2 regions of the Streptomyces sp. GS7 genome follow, and region 2 is predicted to be linked to the other one. Evidence: riboswitches for the same ligand, from Rfam matches in the RefSeq annotation. Region 2 holds a riboswitch; the other holds the start of a gene.

Region 1 (8,206 bases), 6.1 Mb from region 2:
TGGCAGTCGCCTGCATCGTTCCTCCACTTTCGTAGCGGTACGGCTTGGTCAAACCGTTGCGCGATGCTACTCCCGGACGGGGCCCCGGCAGGAGATGCCGGACGCATCCGGGATGCGCCCGACGGCCTGTCAGGACCGGGGCTTCCAGGGCCGGCGAGCGGTGCCGCGGGGGACGCTTCCCCCCTTCGGGCGACCGCCGCGGAGGTCCGTACGAGCAGGGCATACGGCCTTGACACACCGAACGGCACCCCCCGGAGTGAGGGCGGGATAAGCGACCGACATAATGTCGGTCGTGGCGACAGCAACGACAGTAGAAACCGGGCACGCGCACCCGTCGGTCAATCGGCCGAACCTCACCAGCGTCGGAACCATCATCTGGCTGAGTTCCGAGCTGATGTTCTTCGCGGCCCTCTTCGCGATGTACTTCACCCTTCGATCGGTGACGGGCGAGGCGTATTGGAAGGAATCCGCCCATGCGCTGAATCTTCCGTTCTCCGCGACCAACACCACGATCCTGGTGCTCAGCTCGCTGACGTGTCAGCTCGGCGTTTTCGCCGCCGAGCGCGGTGACGTCAAGAAGCTGCGGACCTGGTTCGTGATCACCTTCATCATGGGTGCCATCTTCATCGGCGGTCAGGTCTTCGAGTACACCGAGCTGGTCAAGCACGAGGGCCTTTCGCTCTCGTCCGGCCCGTACGGCTCGGTGTTCTACCTGACCACCGGTTTCCACGGACTGCATGTGACGGGCGGTCTGATCGCCTTCCTGCTGGTCCTGGGCAGGACGTACGCGGCCAAGAGGTTCACCCACACGCAGGCCACCGCGGCCATCGTCGTGTCCTACTACTGGCACTTCGTCGATGTCGTCTGGATCGGCCTCTTCGCCACGATCTACCTGATCCGGTAACCGGTACCGGGCCTGTTGCCGGGCCCGCATTTCAGACAGACATAGCCAAAGCATCGACGCAGAAGATCCTGACACCGGGGTAATCCGTGAAAAAGCTCTCCGCACGACGGCGCCATCCGCTGGCGGCGCTCGTCGTCCTACTCTTCGCGCTGGCGGTCACTGGGGGGCTGTACGCCGCGTTCGCGCCGGCGGACAAGGCTCAGGCCGATGACACCGCCCAGTCTCTTGCCATCAAGGAGGGCAAGAAGCTCTTCGCCGTGGGCTGCGCAAGCTGCCACGGCACCGGCGGTCAGGGCAGCTCCAGCGGCCCGAGCCTGGTCGGCGTGGGCGCCGCCGCCGTCGACTTCCAGGTGGGCACCGGCCGTATGCCCGCCCAGCAGCCCGGCGCCCAGGTGCCGCGGAAGCGGAACATCTACAACAACGCCCAGATCGACCAGCTCGCGGCCTACGTCGCGTCGCTCGGTCCCGGCCCGTCCGTCCCCGACAAGTCGCAGTACAGCGCCGACGGGGCCGACATCGGCAAGGGCGGCGAACTGTTCCGCACCAACTGTGCGCAGTGCCACAACTTCACCGGCAAGGGCGGTGCCCTCACCAACGGCAAGTACGCACCGACGCTTGAGGGCGTGGACCCGAAGCACATCTACGAGGCCATGGAGACCGGCCCGCAGAACATGCCCTCCTTCGGTGACGGCACGCTGAGCAAGCAGAACAAGAAGGACATTGTCGCGTACCTCGGCGCCGTCGACAGCGATAAGTCCGCGAGCCCGGGCGGTATGGAACTCGGTGGTCTGGGCCCGGTGACCGAAGGACTCTTCGGCTACATCTTCGGCCTGGGTGCGTGTGTCGCGGTCGCCATCTGGGTCGCAGCCCGGACTACGAAGGCCAAGAAGTCATGAGTGAGACAGAAGAAAACCTTCCCAGTGAGCGGGAGACGGCTCACGAAGGTGCGCTGGCGAAGGCGGACAACCCCTTCGCCGACCCGGGGCTGCCGCCCCACGAGCACCGCGTCCAGGACATCGACGAGCGGGCCGCCAAGCGCTCCGAGCGCACCGTGGCGTTCCTCTTCGTGGTGTCCATGCTGGCCACCGTCGCCTTCATCGCGTCGTACGTGGCGATCCCGATCGACAAGATCGTCTACATCTTCCCGATCGGCCACGTCAGCGGGCTGAACTTCGCGCTCGGTCTGACCCTGGGTGTGGCGCTCTTCTGCATCGGCGCCGGCGCGGTCCACTGGGCCCGCACGCTGATGTCCGACGAGGAGGTCGCCGACGAGCGGCACCCGATCGCGGCCGCGCCCGAGGTCAAGGCCAAGGTCCTGGCGGACTTCGCGGACGGTGCCCGGGAGTCGCAGTTCGGCCGTCGCAAGCTGATCCGCAACACGATGTTCGGCGCGCTGGCCCTGGTGCCGCTCTCCGGCGTCGTCCTGCTGCGCGACCTGGGCCCGCTGCCCGAGAAGAAGCTGCGCACCACGGGCTGGAAGAAGGGCATCCGCCTGGTCAACCAGTCCACCAACCTCCCGCTGCGTCCCGAGGACATCGCGGTGGGCTCCCTCACCTTCGCCAAGCCCGAGGGCCTGGAGGAGAGCGACGAGGAGTTCAACGAGAAGATCGCCAAGGACGCCCTGATGCTCGTGCGGATCCAGCCGCAGAACATCAAGGACAAGCAGGAACTGGCCTGGTCGCACGAGGGCATCGTCGCGTACTCGAAGATCTGCACCCACGTCGGTTGCCCGATCAGCCTCTACGAGCAGCAGACGCACCACGTGCTCTGCCCCTGCCACCAGTCGACCTTCGACCTCTCCGACGGCGGTCGGGTGATCTTCGGTCCGGCCGGGCACGCCCTGCCGCAGCTGCACATCACGGAGAAGGACGGCTTCCTTGAGGCCGCGAGCGGCTTCGCGGAGCCCGTCGGCCCGAGCTTCTGGGAGCGCGGATGAGTAACGAGACAACCGCGACCACTGCGCGCCGTGGGCAGGCACCACGGGGCGAGCGGATCGCCGACTGGGCGGACGGCCGGCTGGGCATCTACAGCCTCGCCAAGGCCAACATGCGCAAGATCTTCCCGGACCACTGGTCCTTCATGCTGGGCGAGGTCGCGCTCTACAGCTTCGTCATCATCATCCTGACCGGTGTCTACCTGACGCTGTTCTTCCACCCGAGCATGGCCGAGGTCACCTACCACGGGTCCTACGTGCCGATGCACGGGATCAGGATGACCCAGGCGTTCGAGTCGACGCTGGACATCAGCTTCGACGTCCGCGGTGGTCTGCTGATCCGGCAGATCCACCACTGGGCCGCGCTGGTCTTCCTGGCCGCGATGATGGTCCACATGATGCGGGTGTTCTTCACCGGCGCGTTCCGCAAGCCGCGTGAGGTCAACTGGCTCTTCGGCTTCCTGCTGTTCGTGCTGGGCATGTTCACCGGCTTCACCGGTTACTCGCTCCCCGACGACCTGCTCTCCGGCACCGGTGTGCGGTTCATCGAGGGCGTCATCCTGGCGATGCCGCTGATCGGCTCGTACCTGCAGATGTTCATCTTCGGCGGCGAGTTCCCCGGGCACGACATCATCCCGAGGTTCTTCACGATCCACGTGCTGCTGCTGCCGGGCATCATGCTGGGCCTGCTGGTGGCCCACCTGATCCTCGTCATCTACCACAAGCACACGCAGTTCCCGGGCGCCGGCAAGACGAACAACAACGTCGTCGGCATGCCGCTGCTGCCGGTCTACATGGCCAAGGCCGGAGGCTTCTTCTTCCTGGTCTTCGGCGTCATCGCGGTGATCGCCGCGGTCGCCAGCATCAACCCCGTGTGGGCCATCGGTCCGTACCGGCCGGACCAGGTGTCCACCGGTGCGCAGCCGGACTGGTACATGGGCTTCGCCGAGGGCCTGGTGCGTGTCATGCCGGGCTGGGAGTGGAACTTCTGGGGCCACACCATCAACTTCGGTGTCCTCATCCCGATCCTGGTCTTCCCGCTGGTCCTGGTCGCCATCGCGGTCTACCCGTTCGTCGAGTCCTGGGTCCGCGGCGACAAGCGCGAGCACCACATCCTGGACCGCCCGCGCAACGTGCCCACCCGCACCGGGTTCGGCGTGGCCTGGCTGGTCGCGTACTTCGTGATGCTGATCGGTGGCGGCAACGACCTGTGGGCCACCCACTTCCACCTGTCGATCAACTCGATCACCTGGTTCGTCCGGATCGCGTTCTTCGTCGGGCCGGTGCTGGCCTTCATCGCCACCAAGCGGATCTGCCTGGGCCTCCAGCGCCGCGACAAGGACAAGGTGCTGCACGGACGCGAGTCCGGCATCATCAAGCGCCTGCCGCACGGTGAGTTCATCGAGGTGCACGAGCCCCTCGACCAGGAGCAGCTGCACTTCCTGACGCAGCACGAGCAGCCCGAGCCGATCGCCCTCGGCCCCGAGGTCGACGAGAACGGCGTCCGGCGCAAGCTCAAGCGCACGGAGAAGCTGCGCGCCAAGCTCTCCAAGGGCTACTACGGCGAGGACAACGTCATCCCGAAGCCCACCGTCGAGGAGTACAAGGAGATCACCAGCGGCCACGGCCACCACTGATCCCTGCGGGCGCCACCGCGCGCACCGCCGGTAGTACGCCACCCAGAGGGCCCCGTCCACGAAGAGGACGGGGCCCTTCGGCATGCCCGGGGCTCGATAGGGTGACGGCATACGCAGCAGACGAACCAGGAGCGTGGACCATGAACGTTGTGACCCCGGCAGGCGGCGGCAGCGTGGCGGACCACTCCTGGCCGGCCGTACTGAACGCCCTCCTGGAAGGCCGCGACCTCGGCGCCGACGACACCGCCTGGGTCATGGACAAGATCATGCGCGGCCAGGCCACCGACGCGCAGATCGCCGGTTTCGCGGTCGCGCTGCGCGCCAAGGGCGAGACCGTGGCGGAGATCACCGGGCTGGTGCGGGCGATGTACGCGCACGCCAGCCTGATCGAGGTGCCCGGCCCCAGCGTGGACATCGTCGGCACCGGCGGTGACGGCGCCAAGACGGTCAACATCTCCACCATGGCGTCGATCGTGGTCGCCGGCACCGGCGCCAAGGTCGTCAAGCACGGCAGCCGGGCCGCCTCGTCCGCCAGCGGCGCCTCCGACGTCCTGGAGAAGCTGGGCGTCAATCTGGACCTGAGCCCGCAACGGGTGGTGGAGGTCGCCGAGGAGGCCGGGATCACCTTCTGCTTCGCGGCCAAGTTCCACCCCGCGCTGCGCCATGTGGCCGCCGCCCGCGGGCAGTTGGGGATCCGCACCACGTTCAACGTGCTGGGCCCGCTGACCAATCCCGCCCGGGTCCGCGCCCAGGCGACCGGCGTCGCGGACGCCCGGATGGCGCCGATCCTGGCCGGGGTGCTCGCCGAGCGCGGCTCCTCGGCGCTGGTGTTCCGCGGCGACGACGGGCTGGACGAGCTGACCACGACCGCCACCTCCCGGGTGTGGATCGTGCGCGGCGGCACGGTCCGCGAGGAGCCCTTCGACCCGCGGGACGTCGGCATCGAGCTGGTGCCGGTGGAGGCGCTGCGCGGCGCCGACGCGTCGTACAACGCGGACGTGGCCCGCCGGCTGCTGGACGGGGAGACCGGGCCGGTCCGCGATGCCGTCCTGCTGAACGCCGCGGCGGCGCTGGCGGCGCTGGAGCCGTCGGACGCCCCGCTGGCCGAGCGGATCCGGACCGGTCTCGCGAAGGCCGCCGAGGCGATCGACTCGGGCGCCGCCAAGCGGGTGCTGGAGCGCTGGGTGGCGGCCAGCAACGCCTGACGCGAACGGCCAGGTGACGCAGGCCCCGGTCCGGGATGCGGACCGGGGCTTGCGCCATGTTGATCGTGTGGCATGATTCAGCCCAGGTCACGAGTGACAGCGACACAGGCCCCGGCCCGCTGTCCGGCAACCCTCCTTCCGTGGCGGGGTGCCCCGGGTGATGACCAGGTCGCAGGCAGCGAGGTCTGCGGCAAGCGCGGATCCCTCGCCAGGGATCCTGGTCCCCGAGGGAGTCCTTTCCGTGATGCAGCGAATGCGATAGGGCCCGCAGGCCCCCCTTCCGCACCCCTTCCCTCCTCTTCTGCCGAGGGTTTTCCTTCACGTTGCGGTGCCGCCGTGCGCTCCGGTGTTCCTCCATACGCCTGCCGACGCGCCCGCCCGCAGCGAATTCGCTTGCCTCTCACGGGAGTTCGCCATGTCCGTTTCCGCCGTTGCCGCCGACCCCTCCGTCTGTGCCCCGCTGCCCGTGCTGGGGCGCGATGTCCTCGTCCCGCTGGTGACCGGCGGCGAGGTCGACTACGCCGCACTGGACTACGCCGCCAGCGCCCCGGCGCTCCAGCGGGTCTGGGACGACGTGGCCGCCTACGCCCCGTACTACGGCAGCGTCCACCGCGGTGCCGGTTACCTCTCGCAGCTCTCCACCGACCTCTTCGAGAACGCCCGGAAGACGGTCGCCGACTTCCTCGGCTGCCGCATCGAAGGGGGCCTGGGCGAAGCCCAGTCCGGCAAGGGCGGTGGTGGGCGACGGGAGGGCGACCAGGTCGTCTTCACCCGCTCCACCACCGACTCGCTGAACCTGCTCGCCGCCGCGCTCCCGCAGGGCACCCGGGTGTTCGTCTTCGAGACCGAGCACCACGCCTCGCTGCTGCCCTGGGAGCACCGCGCGGACCTCGCGGTGACCTATCTGAACGCGCCGCGCACCCCGCGGCAGGCGGTGGACACCCTGGACAAGGCGCTGGCCGCCCGCGAGCCCTACGGCCCGGCACTGGTCTGCGTCACCGGCGCCTCGAACGTCACCGGTGAACTGTGGCCGGTCCGCGAACTGGCCGCCGCCGCGCACGCCCACGGCGCGCGGATCGTGCTGGACGCGGCCCAGCTCGCGCCGCACCACCCCGTGGACATCGCGGAACTCGACGTCGACTGGGTCGCGTTCTCCGGCCACAAGCTGTACGCACCGTTCGGCGCCGGCGTACTGGCCGGCCGCGCCGACTGGCTCCAGCAGGCCGAGCCGTACCTGGCCGGCGGCGGTGCCAGCCGGAAGGTCGCGCGGCGCACCGACGGCGGGGTGGACGTCGAGTGGCACACCACCGCGGCCCGGCACGAGGCCGGGTCGCCCAACGTCATCGGCGCCTATGCCATCGCCTCCGCCTGCCAGGCACTGACCGAGGCCGGCTTCGCGGGGCTGGTCGCCCGCGAGCAGGAGCTGATCGCCCGTGTCCGGGCGGGCCTTGCCGACGTTCCGGAGGTCCGGGTGCTCTCCCTCTTCGGCGATGACGCGCCGCGGGTGGGCGTCCTTTCGTTCGTGGTCGAGGGCTGGAACAGCTCGCACTTCGCGGCGGCGCTGTCCGCGGAGTACGGCATCGGCGTCCGCGACGGCCTGTTCTGCGCGCACCCCCTCGTCCGCACCCTGCTGGGCGGCAACCCGCAGGACCCGGGGGAATGCGGCGCCCCGGAAGCGGCCCCGGGGGAGCGGTCGCTGAACGCGATCCGGGTCAGCTTCGGCGCCGGGACCCCCGACGAGCACGTCGAGCGGTTCGTCCGCGCGGTCAGGGATTTGGTGACGAACGGTGCGCGGTGGAACTACCGCACGGAGGACGGCCGTTGTGTCCCGGTACGGAGTGCGTAGCTTGTCCCTCCCACGTGTTCGGCTTTCCCGCCGTGGGGGTTGCTCGCTTTTGCGCCTTCGGCGCGGGGTGTTGTCCGCTGCGCGGGGCTTTCGGGTGCGGTGGCGGTCCTCCGGGGGCGGTATGCAGGACTGCTTCGCTTTACGTCCTGCACACCGCCCCCTCCGGCCCGCCCCCTCCCGTGGGTGGGAGGAGAAAGACGGTGGATGGGGGCTTGGGCGAGTGGTCCGGTGACGGTCTCTTTCCACCCATGAACCGGCGCGGGCCCAGTCACGCGCGCCCCACCCGTCTCTTTTCCCACCCATTCACGGGAGGGGGCGGGCCGGAGGGGCAGGGTGTCCGGACGTAAAGCGAAGCAGTCCGGACACCCTGCCCCGCAGGACCGCCACCGCAGCCGACAGCCCCGCGCAGCGGCCCCGCCCGCCGCGTGGGGGTACCTCCCACGCGCTTCAGGCAGTGGGGGAGCAACGGCGCCGCACTCGGCAACGTGGGAAGCAGGCAAAGCGCAGCGGAGCCGCGCAACGGCGACAAACCCCCACGGCGGGAAAGCCGACAACGTGGGAAGCCAGCCAAGCGCCAGCGTCACGCGTCCAGGCCGATGGAGAACGCCGCCTCCAGGTCGTGCTGGGAGTACGTGCGGAAGGCGATGTGCGTCTCGGTGGAGGCTACGCCGGGGACCTTGC
Region 2 (8,206 bases):
GAGTTCCTGGACCAGGCCACCGACCCACCACTCGGCGCTCGCCCTGAACACGCCCCCCGGCCCCAGGCCACCGTGCCCTTCGCCGAGGGCGACGTCCTCGCGCTGTACACCGACGGCCTGATCGAACGCCGCCGCGAAGACATCGACACCGGCCTCGCGCGGCTCGCCGATTCCCTGGCTCGCCACCAGGCGGCCGCCCCCGAAACCCTCGCCGACGCCCTGCTGGCCGACCTGCTCCCGCCCGGCGGAGTCACCGACGACACCGCCCTGGTCATCGAGCGCCTATGACCCGGCCTGCCACCTCCGCGGCAGCGCGCTCCGTGCGGACCACATCGGCGCCTGAGCACGGGATGGGCCTCCTGGAGCGCTGATCGGCTTCCCAAGATGGCAGAAGTCACGCCTCGGGGGCGTGTGTTGGGCGTGCCCTGGACAGCACAGCGTCCGGGTGGAGTCAACGGTGGTCGGTGGGTCGGAAAGGAACCCGGAGTGTGCGTCGGCGCGGCGGTCGTCTGCGCGGCCGTCTCCGGATCGCCGGGTCGTCACCGGATCGCCGGCCGGCGCCACGGCACCTGGCTCCTCGACCGCCTGCCGCAACACCGCCGCGCTGCCGTGACCCCGAGCCGCCGGCCGCCATGCCGCCGTGCCCATGTCGCCGTGCCCGCCCGGGAGTTCCGGGCGGGCACGGCGGACGAACACACAGGCGGAACACACGGACGCGAGGCACGCGGGAACGGAACGCACGCGGGAACGGAACGGCGGAATGCGGGGAGGGGGAAACGCCGCCGGGGCGGTACCCCCTGGGAGAGGAGGTACCGCCCCGGCGAACGAGCGGACGGAGATCAACCGAAGTCGATCAGAAGTCCATGTCACCGCCCGGCATGCCGCCCGGAGCGGCCGCAGCGGCCTTCTCCGGCTTGTCGGCGATGACGGCCTCGGTGGTGAGGAACAGCGCGGCGATCGACGCGGCGTTCTGCAGCGCGGAGCGCGTCACCTTGGCCGGGTCGATGATGCCCTCGGCGATCATGTCGACGTACTCGCCGGTCGCGGCGTTCAGGCCGTGGCCCGGGGTCAGGTTGCGCACCTTCTCCACGATGACGCCGCCCTCAAGGCCGGCGTTCACGGAGATCTGCTTGAGCGGGGCCTCCAGGGCCAGCTTGACGGCGGCGGCACCGGTGGCCTCGTCGCCGTCCAGCTCCAGCTTCTCGAAGACCGAGGAAGCCTGCAGCAGGGCCACGCCACCGCCGGCGACGATGCCCTCCTCGACGGCCGCCTTCGCGTTGCGAACGGCGTCCTCGATGCGGTGCTTGCGCTCCTTGAGCTCGACCTCGGTCGCGGCACCGGCCTTGATGACGGCCACGCCGCCGGCCAGCTTCGCGAGGCGCTCCTGGAGCTTCTCGCGGTCGTAGTCCGAGTCGCTGTTCTCGATCTCGGCGCGGATCTGGTTGACCCGGCCCTGAACCTGCTCGCTGTCGCCGGCACCGTCGACGATGGTGGTCTCGTCCTTGGTGATGACGACCTTGCGGGCGCGGCCGAGCAGGTCGAGACCGGCGTTCTCCAGCTTGAGGCCGACCTCCTCGGAGATGACGGTGCCACCGGTGAGGATGGCGATGTCGCCGAGCATGGCCTTGCGGCGGTCACCGAAGCCCGGGGCCTTGACGGCGACGGACTTGAAGGTGCCACGGATCTTGTTGACGACCAGGGTCGACAGGGCCTCGCCCTCGACGTCCTCGGCGATGATCAGCAGCGGCTTGCCGGACTGCATGACCTTCTCCAGGAGCGGCAGCAGGTCCTTCACGCTGCCGATCTTGGAGTTGACGATGAGGATGTAGGGGTCCTCGAGGGCCGCCTCCATGCGCTCCATGTCGGTCGCGAAGTACGCCGAGATGTAGCCCTTGTCGAAGCGCATACCCTCGGTGAGCTCCAGCTCCAGACCGAAGGTCTGGGACTCCTCGACGGTGATGACGCCTTCCTTGCCGACCTTGTCCATCGCCTCGGCGATCAGCTCGCCGATCTGCGGGTCGGCGGCGGAGATGGACGCGGTGGAGGCGATCTGCTCCTTGGTCTCGATCTCCTTGGCCTGGTCGAGCAGCGCACCGGAGACGGCCTCGACGGCCTTCTCGATGCCGCGCTTCAGGGCCATCGGGTTGGCGCCGGCGGCGACGTTGCGCAGGCCCTCGCGAACCAGCGCCTGGGCGAGGACGGTCGCGGTCGTCGTGCCGTCACCGGCGACGTCGTCCGTCTTCTTCGCGACCTCCTTGACCAGCTCGGCGCCGATCTTCTCGTACGGGTCCTCCAGCTCGATCTCCTTGGCGATGGAGACACCATCGTTGGTGATCGTGGGGGCGCCCCACTTCTTCTCAAGGACGACGTTGCGGCCCTTGGGGCCGAGGGTGACCTTGACGGCGTCGGCGAGCTGGTTCATACCGCGCTCAAGGCCGCGCCGCGCCTCCTCGTCGAACGCGATGATCTTGGCCATGTGAAGTGGTCCTCCCGGACTGGGGTGGAGAAAGCTCGGACCGCGCTGGCGCCCGCGACGGACGGCCTGCATGCCTTGTGGTTCCTTGCCCCACCCGGCCTGCGGGCCTCACCGACCCGGTCCATATTCAGCACTCTCACGGGGAGAGTGCTAACGCAATGATTAGCACTCGACCCTGTCGAGTGCAAGCGCCCACCGACCCGTCCACACTCCCGAGCCCGCCCCGTGCGCCCGCCCCGCCCCGGCCGCGCGCCGTGCGCCGCCTCGGACCCGCGCGCCGGGGGCCCGCCGCGCGCCCGTCGGTACATCCGCACCCCGGCGGGCAGCGGCAGGCAGCAGAAGGGCAGCAGGAAGGCCCGCACCCCATGGGTAGGGTGCGGGCCTTCCCGACGCGCAGTCGGTCGCCGCCTCAGGCGCTGACCCGAACCATGTCCGCCTGCGGCCCCTTCTGGCCCTGCGAGATCTCGAATTCGACCCGCTGACCCTCCTCAAGGGTGCGGTAACCGTCCATCTGGATCGCGCTGTAGTGGACGAATACATCCGCACCACCGTCGACCGCGATGAAGCCGTACCCCTTCTCCGCGTTGAACCACTTGACGGTGCCCTGAGCCATGCCTAACTCCCCTATTACTGGCCCTTGCGCAGGACCGCACTCCGCGGACCCGGGTCAGACCTCACCCCGCGAATGGGGGTGTGCGCCGGAACGCGTCGACCGCCGCTGAATGTATCTGGACCGATGCCCAGCGCAACAGGTCAATCGGACGAGAATTCTGGCGGCAGGGAATCGGCAATATGACCGGAAGTCGCAATTTTCCGGTGCAATTCGGGCCGGGAATAAGCCGCGTAGGCGACAAAAGCTGCACACGGTTTGGGCACAACTCACCGCGGTCTCATATGCGTTCGGCACGCGCGCGGAGATAGGCCGAGAGGGATCGCCCCAATGGTATCCCCTTTCACAACGCGGAATTGCCCCGTCCGTTTATGCCGGACGGGGCAATTTCGGTCAAGCAACGCAAGAGTTGGCGCAAATTAGGCGCCAAATGCGGCAGATCGCTCAGCAGCCTCCGGCGACCGCGGGAATGATCGAAACGCCCGCACCGTCCGGGGTGGGGGTCTGAAGGCCCTGCTCGAAGCGGACGTCGTCGTCATTGACGTAGACGTTCACGAACCGGCGGAGCTTGCCCGCGTCGTCCAGCACACGGGCCGCGATGCCCTGGTGGTTCTTCTCCAGGTCGGAGATCACCTCGGAGAGGGTCGCGCCCTCGGCGGCCACCTCGGCCGCGCCGCCGGTGTACGTACGGAGGATGGTGGGGATGCGGACCTTGACGCTCATGGTTCTGCCTTCCAGCGGGTGCGGGGTAGGACTGGGGGAGCTGCCCGGCGGCAGCGTAGGGGCGAAAGCGGGCTCAGCCGGCCAGGCCGGCCGTGCGGAACGCGTCCAGGTCGGGGCGGATGGTGGCCGTGGGACCGGCGGCGACGGCGTCGAGGGTCTTCAGGCCGTCACCGGTGTTCAGCACGACCGTGGTCAGCGACGGGTCGAGCACACCGTCCTCGATCAGCTTCCTGGTCACGCCGACGGTCACCCCGCCCGCGGTCTCCGCGAAGATCCCCTCCGTACGGGCCAGCAGCCTGATCGCGTCCACGATCTGCTCGTCGTCGACGTCCTCGACCGCACCGCCCGTACGGCGTGCGATGTCGAGCACGTACGGACCGTCGGCCGGGTTGCCGATCGCCAGCGACTTGGCGATGGTGTTCGGCTTCTGCGGCCGTACGACGTCGTGCCCGGCCTTGAAGGCGGCCGACACCGGCGAGCAGCCCTCGGCCTGCGCACCGAAGATCTTGTACGGCCGGTCCTCGACGAGGCCGAGGGCGATCAGCTCCTTGAGCCCCTTGTCGATCTTGGTGAGCTGGGAGCCGGAGGCGATCGGGATGACGATCTGGTCCGGCAGCCGCCAGCCCAGCTGCTCGCAGATCTCGTACGCCAGCGTCTTGGAGCCCTCGCCGTAGTACGGGCGGAGGTTGACGTTGACGAAGCCCCAGCCCTCGCCCAGCGGGTCGCCGATGAGTTCCGAGCAGAAGCGGTTGACGTCGTCGTAGTTGCCCTCGATGCCGACCAGGTCGCCGCCGTAGACCGCGGCCATCACGACCTTGCCGGCCTCCAGGTCGTGCGGGATGAAGACGCAGGACTTGAGGCCCGCGCGGCGCGCCGCGGCGCCGACCGCACCGGCCAGGTTGCCGGTCGAGGAGCAGGAGAGGGTGGTGAAGCCGAAGGCGCGGGCGGCCTCGACGGCGATCGCGACGACCCGGTCCTTGAAGGAGTGGGTCGGGTTGCCGGAGTCGTCCTTCACGTACAGGCCGCCGGTGACGCCCAGTTCGGCGGCGAGCCGGTCGGCCTTGACGAGCTTGGTGAAGCCGGGGTTGAGGTTCGGCTTGTCGGCCACGTCCGCGGGGACGGGGAGCAGCGGGGCGTAGCGCCAGATGTTGTCGGGGCCGGCCTCGATCCGCTTCTTCAACCCCTCGGGGTCGCCGGTCGGCAGCTCGTAGGCGACTTCGAGGGGGCCGAAACATTCCTGGCACGCGAAGATCGGGCCGAGATCGAAGCGCTGTCCGCACTCGCGGCAGGAGAGCGCGACGGCGGGGCCGAGAGCGACAGAGGGAGTGGATTCGGTGACGTGCACAGCCATGGAGGCGAGGCCCTTTCTCCTCATCTTCCTCACGACGCATCTCGCCGTGAGACGGATTTGGCACCTTCCCTAGCCGGGAGCCTCGCGCGCAGTGCGTGCTGCGGCGGAGACCGACTGGAGGGTTGCCGGGGCTTCAACGGGCCGTATCCCTCTGCCCCTCTGGATGAGCGGTATGGCGCTGGGCGGACCCAGGCGTTTGTGGCGCGGAGACCCCGACATGCGAGGGCGATCCGCGTTGTTCAAGACTGTAACCGAAGGCGCTGACGGTTGAGATAGTCGTCCGAACCGCGAGATGGATCACAGCGGTCGCCCCCCGGGGCGCCGATCGAGGAGTGTCGTAGACGTGCTGGAAGAGGTGGAGCGCTGGCTCGGCAGCCGCTCCTGGTCCGCCGCGGACCGGCCGCTGGAGCAGCTGTTGGAGGCGAAGCGGCAGACGGGCCGGACGGTCAGCGTGGTGCTGCCCGCGCTCGATGAGGAGGCCACGGTCGGCGCCATCGTCGCCACGATCCGGGCCGAGCTGATGACCGCCGACGTCCCGCTGGTCGACGAGCTGGTGGTGTTGGACTCGGGCTCCACCGACCGCACCGCAGAGGTCGCCGCCGCGGCCGGCGCCCGGGTCGTCCACCGGGACAGCGTGCTGCCCCGGATCCCGGCGGTGCCCGGCAAGGGCGAGGTCCTGTGGCGCTCCCTTCTGGTCACCACCGGCGACATCGTCTGCTTCGTGGACGCCGACCTGCGGGAGTTCTCCGCCGGCTTCGTGTCCGGGATCGTCGGCCCGCTGCTGACCGATCCGGAGATCCAGTTCGTCAAGGCGATGTACGACCGGCCGCTGGAGACCGGGGCCGGGCAGGTCCGGTCTGCCGCCGGGGTGGAGCAGGGCGGGCGGGTGACCGAGCTGGTGGCCCGGCCGCTGCTGAATCTGCACTGGCCGCAGCTGGCCGGCTTCGTGCAGCCGCTGGGCGGCGAGTACGCGGCCCGCCGTTCGCTGCTGGAGCGGCTGCCCTTCCCCGTCGGGTACGGGGTCGAGCTGGGGCTGCTGGTGGACGCGCTGCACACCGTCGGGCTGGACGCGCTGGCGCAGGTGGACGTGGGGGTTCGCAAGCACCGCCACCAGGGCGGGCAGGCCCTCGGGCGGATGGCCGCGGCGATCTACCGGACCGCCCAACTCCGGTTGGCCCGGGGTCACTTGGTGCGCCCCCGGCTCACCCAGTTCGACCGCGGCGAGCACGGCTTCGTGCCGCGGACGACGGATGTGGACACCGAGGAGCGTCCGCCGATGGCCGAAATCCCCGAATACGCGGAACGGCGGGCAGCCTGAGCGGCGATCCGTACGTTTGCGCGGATCGGTCAGTGGTTAATGTCGCGACATGGTCTCCGAGCGCAGTGCGGTCCAGCCAGGTGCCGAGGTTCTCGTCGCGTCCAACCGTGGGCCGGTGTCGTACGCCCTGGGAGAGGACGGGGAGCTGACCGCGAGGCGGGGCGGCGGGGGGCTGGTGTCGGGGCTGTCGGTGATCGGCCCGGAGACAGACGCGGTGTGGGTGTGCTCGGCGCTGGGGGACGGTGACCGGGAGGCCGTGCGGCGGACCGGGGGGCTGCTGGATACCGCGGACACCGGTGGACAGCGCGTCCGGATGCTGGACATCGCGGCCGATGTGCACGCCGCCGCGTACAACGGCATCGCCAACTCCGTGCTGTGGTTCGTGCACCACATGCTGTACCAGACGCCCCTGGAGCCGGTGTTCGACGCGGACTTCCGCGGCCAGTGGGCGGCGTACGAGGCGTACAACGCGGCGTTCGCGACCGCGCTCGCGGACTGCGCGAGCCCGGGGGCGGCGGTGCTGGTGCAGGACTACCACCTGGCGCTGGTGCCGGGGATGCTGCGCGAGGTGCGGCCGGACGTCCACATCGCGCACTTCTCGCACACGCCCTGGGCGCCGCCGGAGTACTTCGCGATGCTGCCCGACGACATCCAGCGGCAGCTGGTGCTGGGGATCCTCGGCGCGGACCGGGCGAACTTCCTGACCGGGCGGTGGGCGCGGGCGTTCACGGCCTGCTGCGAGCAGGCGCTGGGCGGGGACTGCACGGCGCACTGGCCGCGCCACGAGGCGCCCAGCGTCATCGCGATGCCACCGGACCGCAAGGCGCACCGGACCAGGATCGGGGTGTACGGCCTGGGCGCCGATGCGGAGTTCCTGCGGGAGCGGTCGCGGCGGGCCGACGTCGAGGAGCGGATGGCGGCGCTGCGGGAGCAGATCGGCGGGGCGGACCGGAAGACGATCGTCCGGGTCGACCGGACGGAGCTGTCCAAGAACATCGTGCGCGGACTGCTCGCGTACCGGCGGCTGCTGGCCGACCGGCCGGAGTGGCGGGAGCGGGTGGTGCACCTCGCGTTCGCCTACCCCTCGCGGCAGGACCTCCCCGTCTACCGCGACTACACCGCCCAGGTCGGCCGGCTCGCGGACGAGATCAACGCCGAATTCGGGACGGCCGGCTGGCAGCCGGTCGTGCTGCATGTGAAGGACGACTTCGCGCGGTCGCTGGCGGCGTACCGGCTCGCGGACGTGGCGCTGGTCAATCCGATCCGGGACGGGATGAACCTGGTCGCGAAGGAGGTGCCGGTGGTGTCCGACGCGGGCTGTGCGCTGGTGCTGTCGCGGGAGGCGGGCGCCTGGGAGGAACTGGGCGAGGACGCGCTGGGCGTCAATCCGTACGACGTCGGGGCGACCGCGGAGGCGCTGCACACGGCGCTGTCGATGCCCGCCGGGGAACGGGCGGAGCGCAGTGCGCGGCTGGCCGCGGCGGCCACCGCACTGCCGCCGGCACGGTGGTTCCTGGAGCAGTTGCGGGCGCTGGCGGAGTGACCGGCGCCCGCGCGGGCGCGTCGGCGGCCGGTCCCGCTGCTCCTTGAGGACTCGGGCGGGGGCGCACCGAGGTGCCCCGCCGGTAGATCGTCCGCGGGCCCGGCTAGCGTGGTGGTCCGTGACAGTGACAACGCTTGCGACCACGACGCTCGCGGCCGGTCTGCCGGAGCCGACCGCGGGGCGGC

What was found. Region 2 has a riboswitch for S-adenosylmethionine ahead of thrC (threonine synthase). Riboswitches for the same ligand answer to the same signal wherever they lie in the genome.
Region 1: another riboswitch for S-adenosylmethionine. It lies ahead of GR130_RS09355 (aminotransferase class V-fold PLP-dependent enzyme); the one in region 2 lies ahead of thrC (threonine synthase).

What each region holds. Positions count from the first base shown of each region.
Region 1 is NZ_CP047146.1:2,167,200-2,175,405, forward strand. Features, by position in the region: gene GR130_RS09325 (hypothetical protein) at 1-16, opposite strand, end outside; gene ctaE (aa3-type cytochrome oxidase subunit III) at 284-904, shown strand; gene qcrC (cytochrome bc1 complex diheme cytochrome c subunit) at 991-1,800, shown strand; gene qcrA (cytochrome bc1 complex Rieske iron-sulfur subunit) at 1,797-2,840, shown strand; gene qcrB (cytochrome bc1 complex cytochrome b subunit) at 2,837-4,474, shown strand; gene trpD (anthranilate phosphoribosyltransferase) at 4,615-5,679, shown strand; SAM riboswitch class IV at 5,765-5,882, shown strand; gene GR130_RS09355 (aminotransferase class V-fold PLP-dependent enzyme) at 6,095-7,525, shown strand; gene GR130_RS09360 (Lrp/AsnC family transcriptional regulator) at 8,106-8,206, opposite strand, start outside.
Region 2 is NZ_CP047146.1:8,290,814-8,299,019, forward strand. Features, by position in the region: gene GR130_RS35950 (PP2C family protein-serine/threonine phosphatase) at 1-288, shown strand, start outside; gene groL (chaperonin GroEL) at 854-2,476, opposite strand; gene GR130_RS35960 (cold-shock protein) at 2,886-3,089, opposite strand; gene GR130_RS35965 (MoaD/ThiS family protein) at 3,531-3,809, opposite strand; gene thrC (threonine synthase) at 3,883-5,160, opposite strand; SAM riboswitch class I at 5,178-5,330, opposite strand; gene GR130_RS35975 (glucosyl-3-phosphoglycerate synthase) at 5,504-6,478, shown strand; gene GR130_RS35980 (alpha,alpha-trehalose-phosphate synthase (UDP-forming)) at 6,528-8,021, shown strand; gene GR130_RS35985 (cytochrome c oxidase assembly protein) at 8,140-8,206, shown strand, end outside.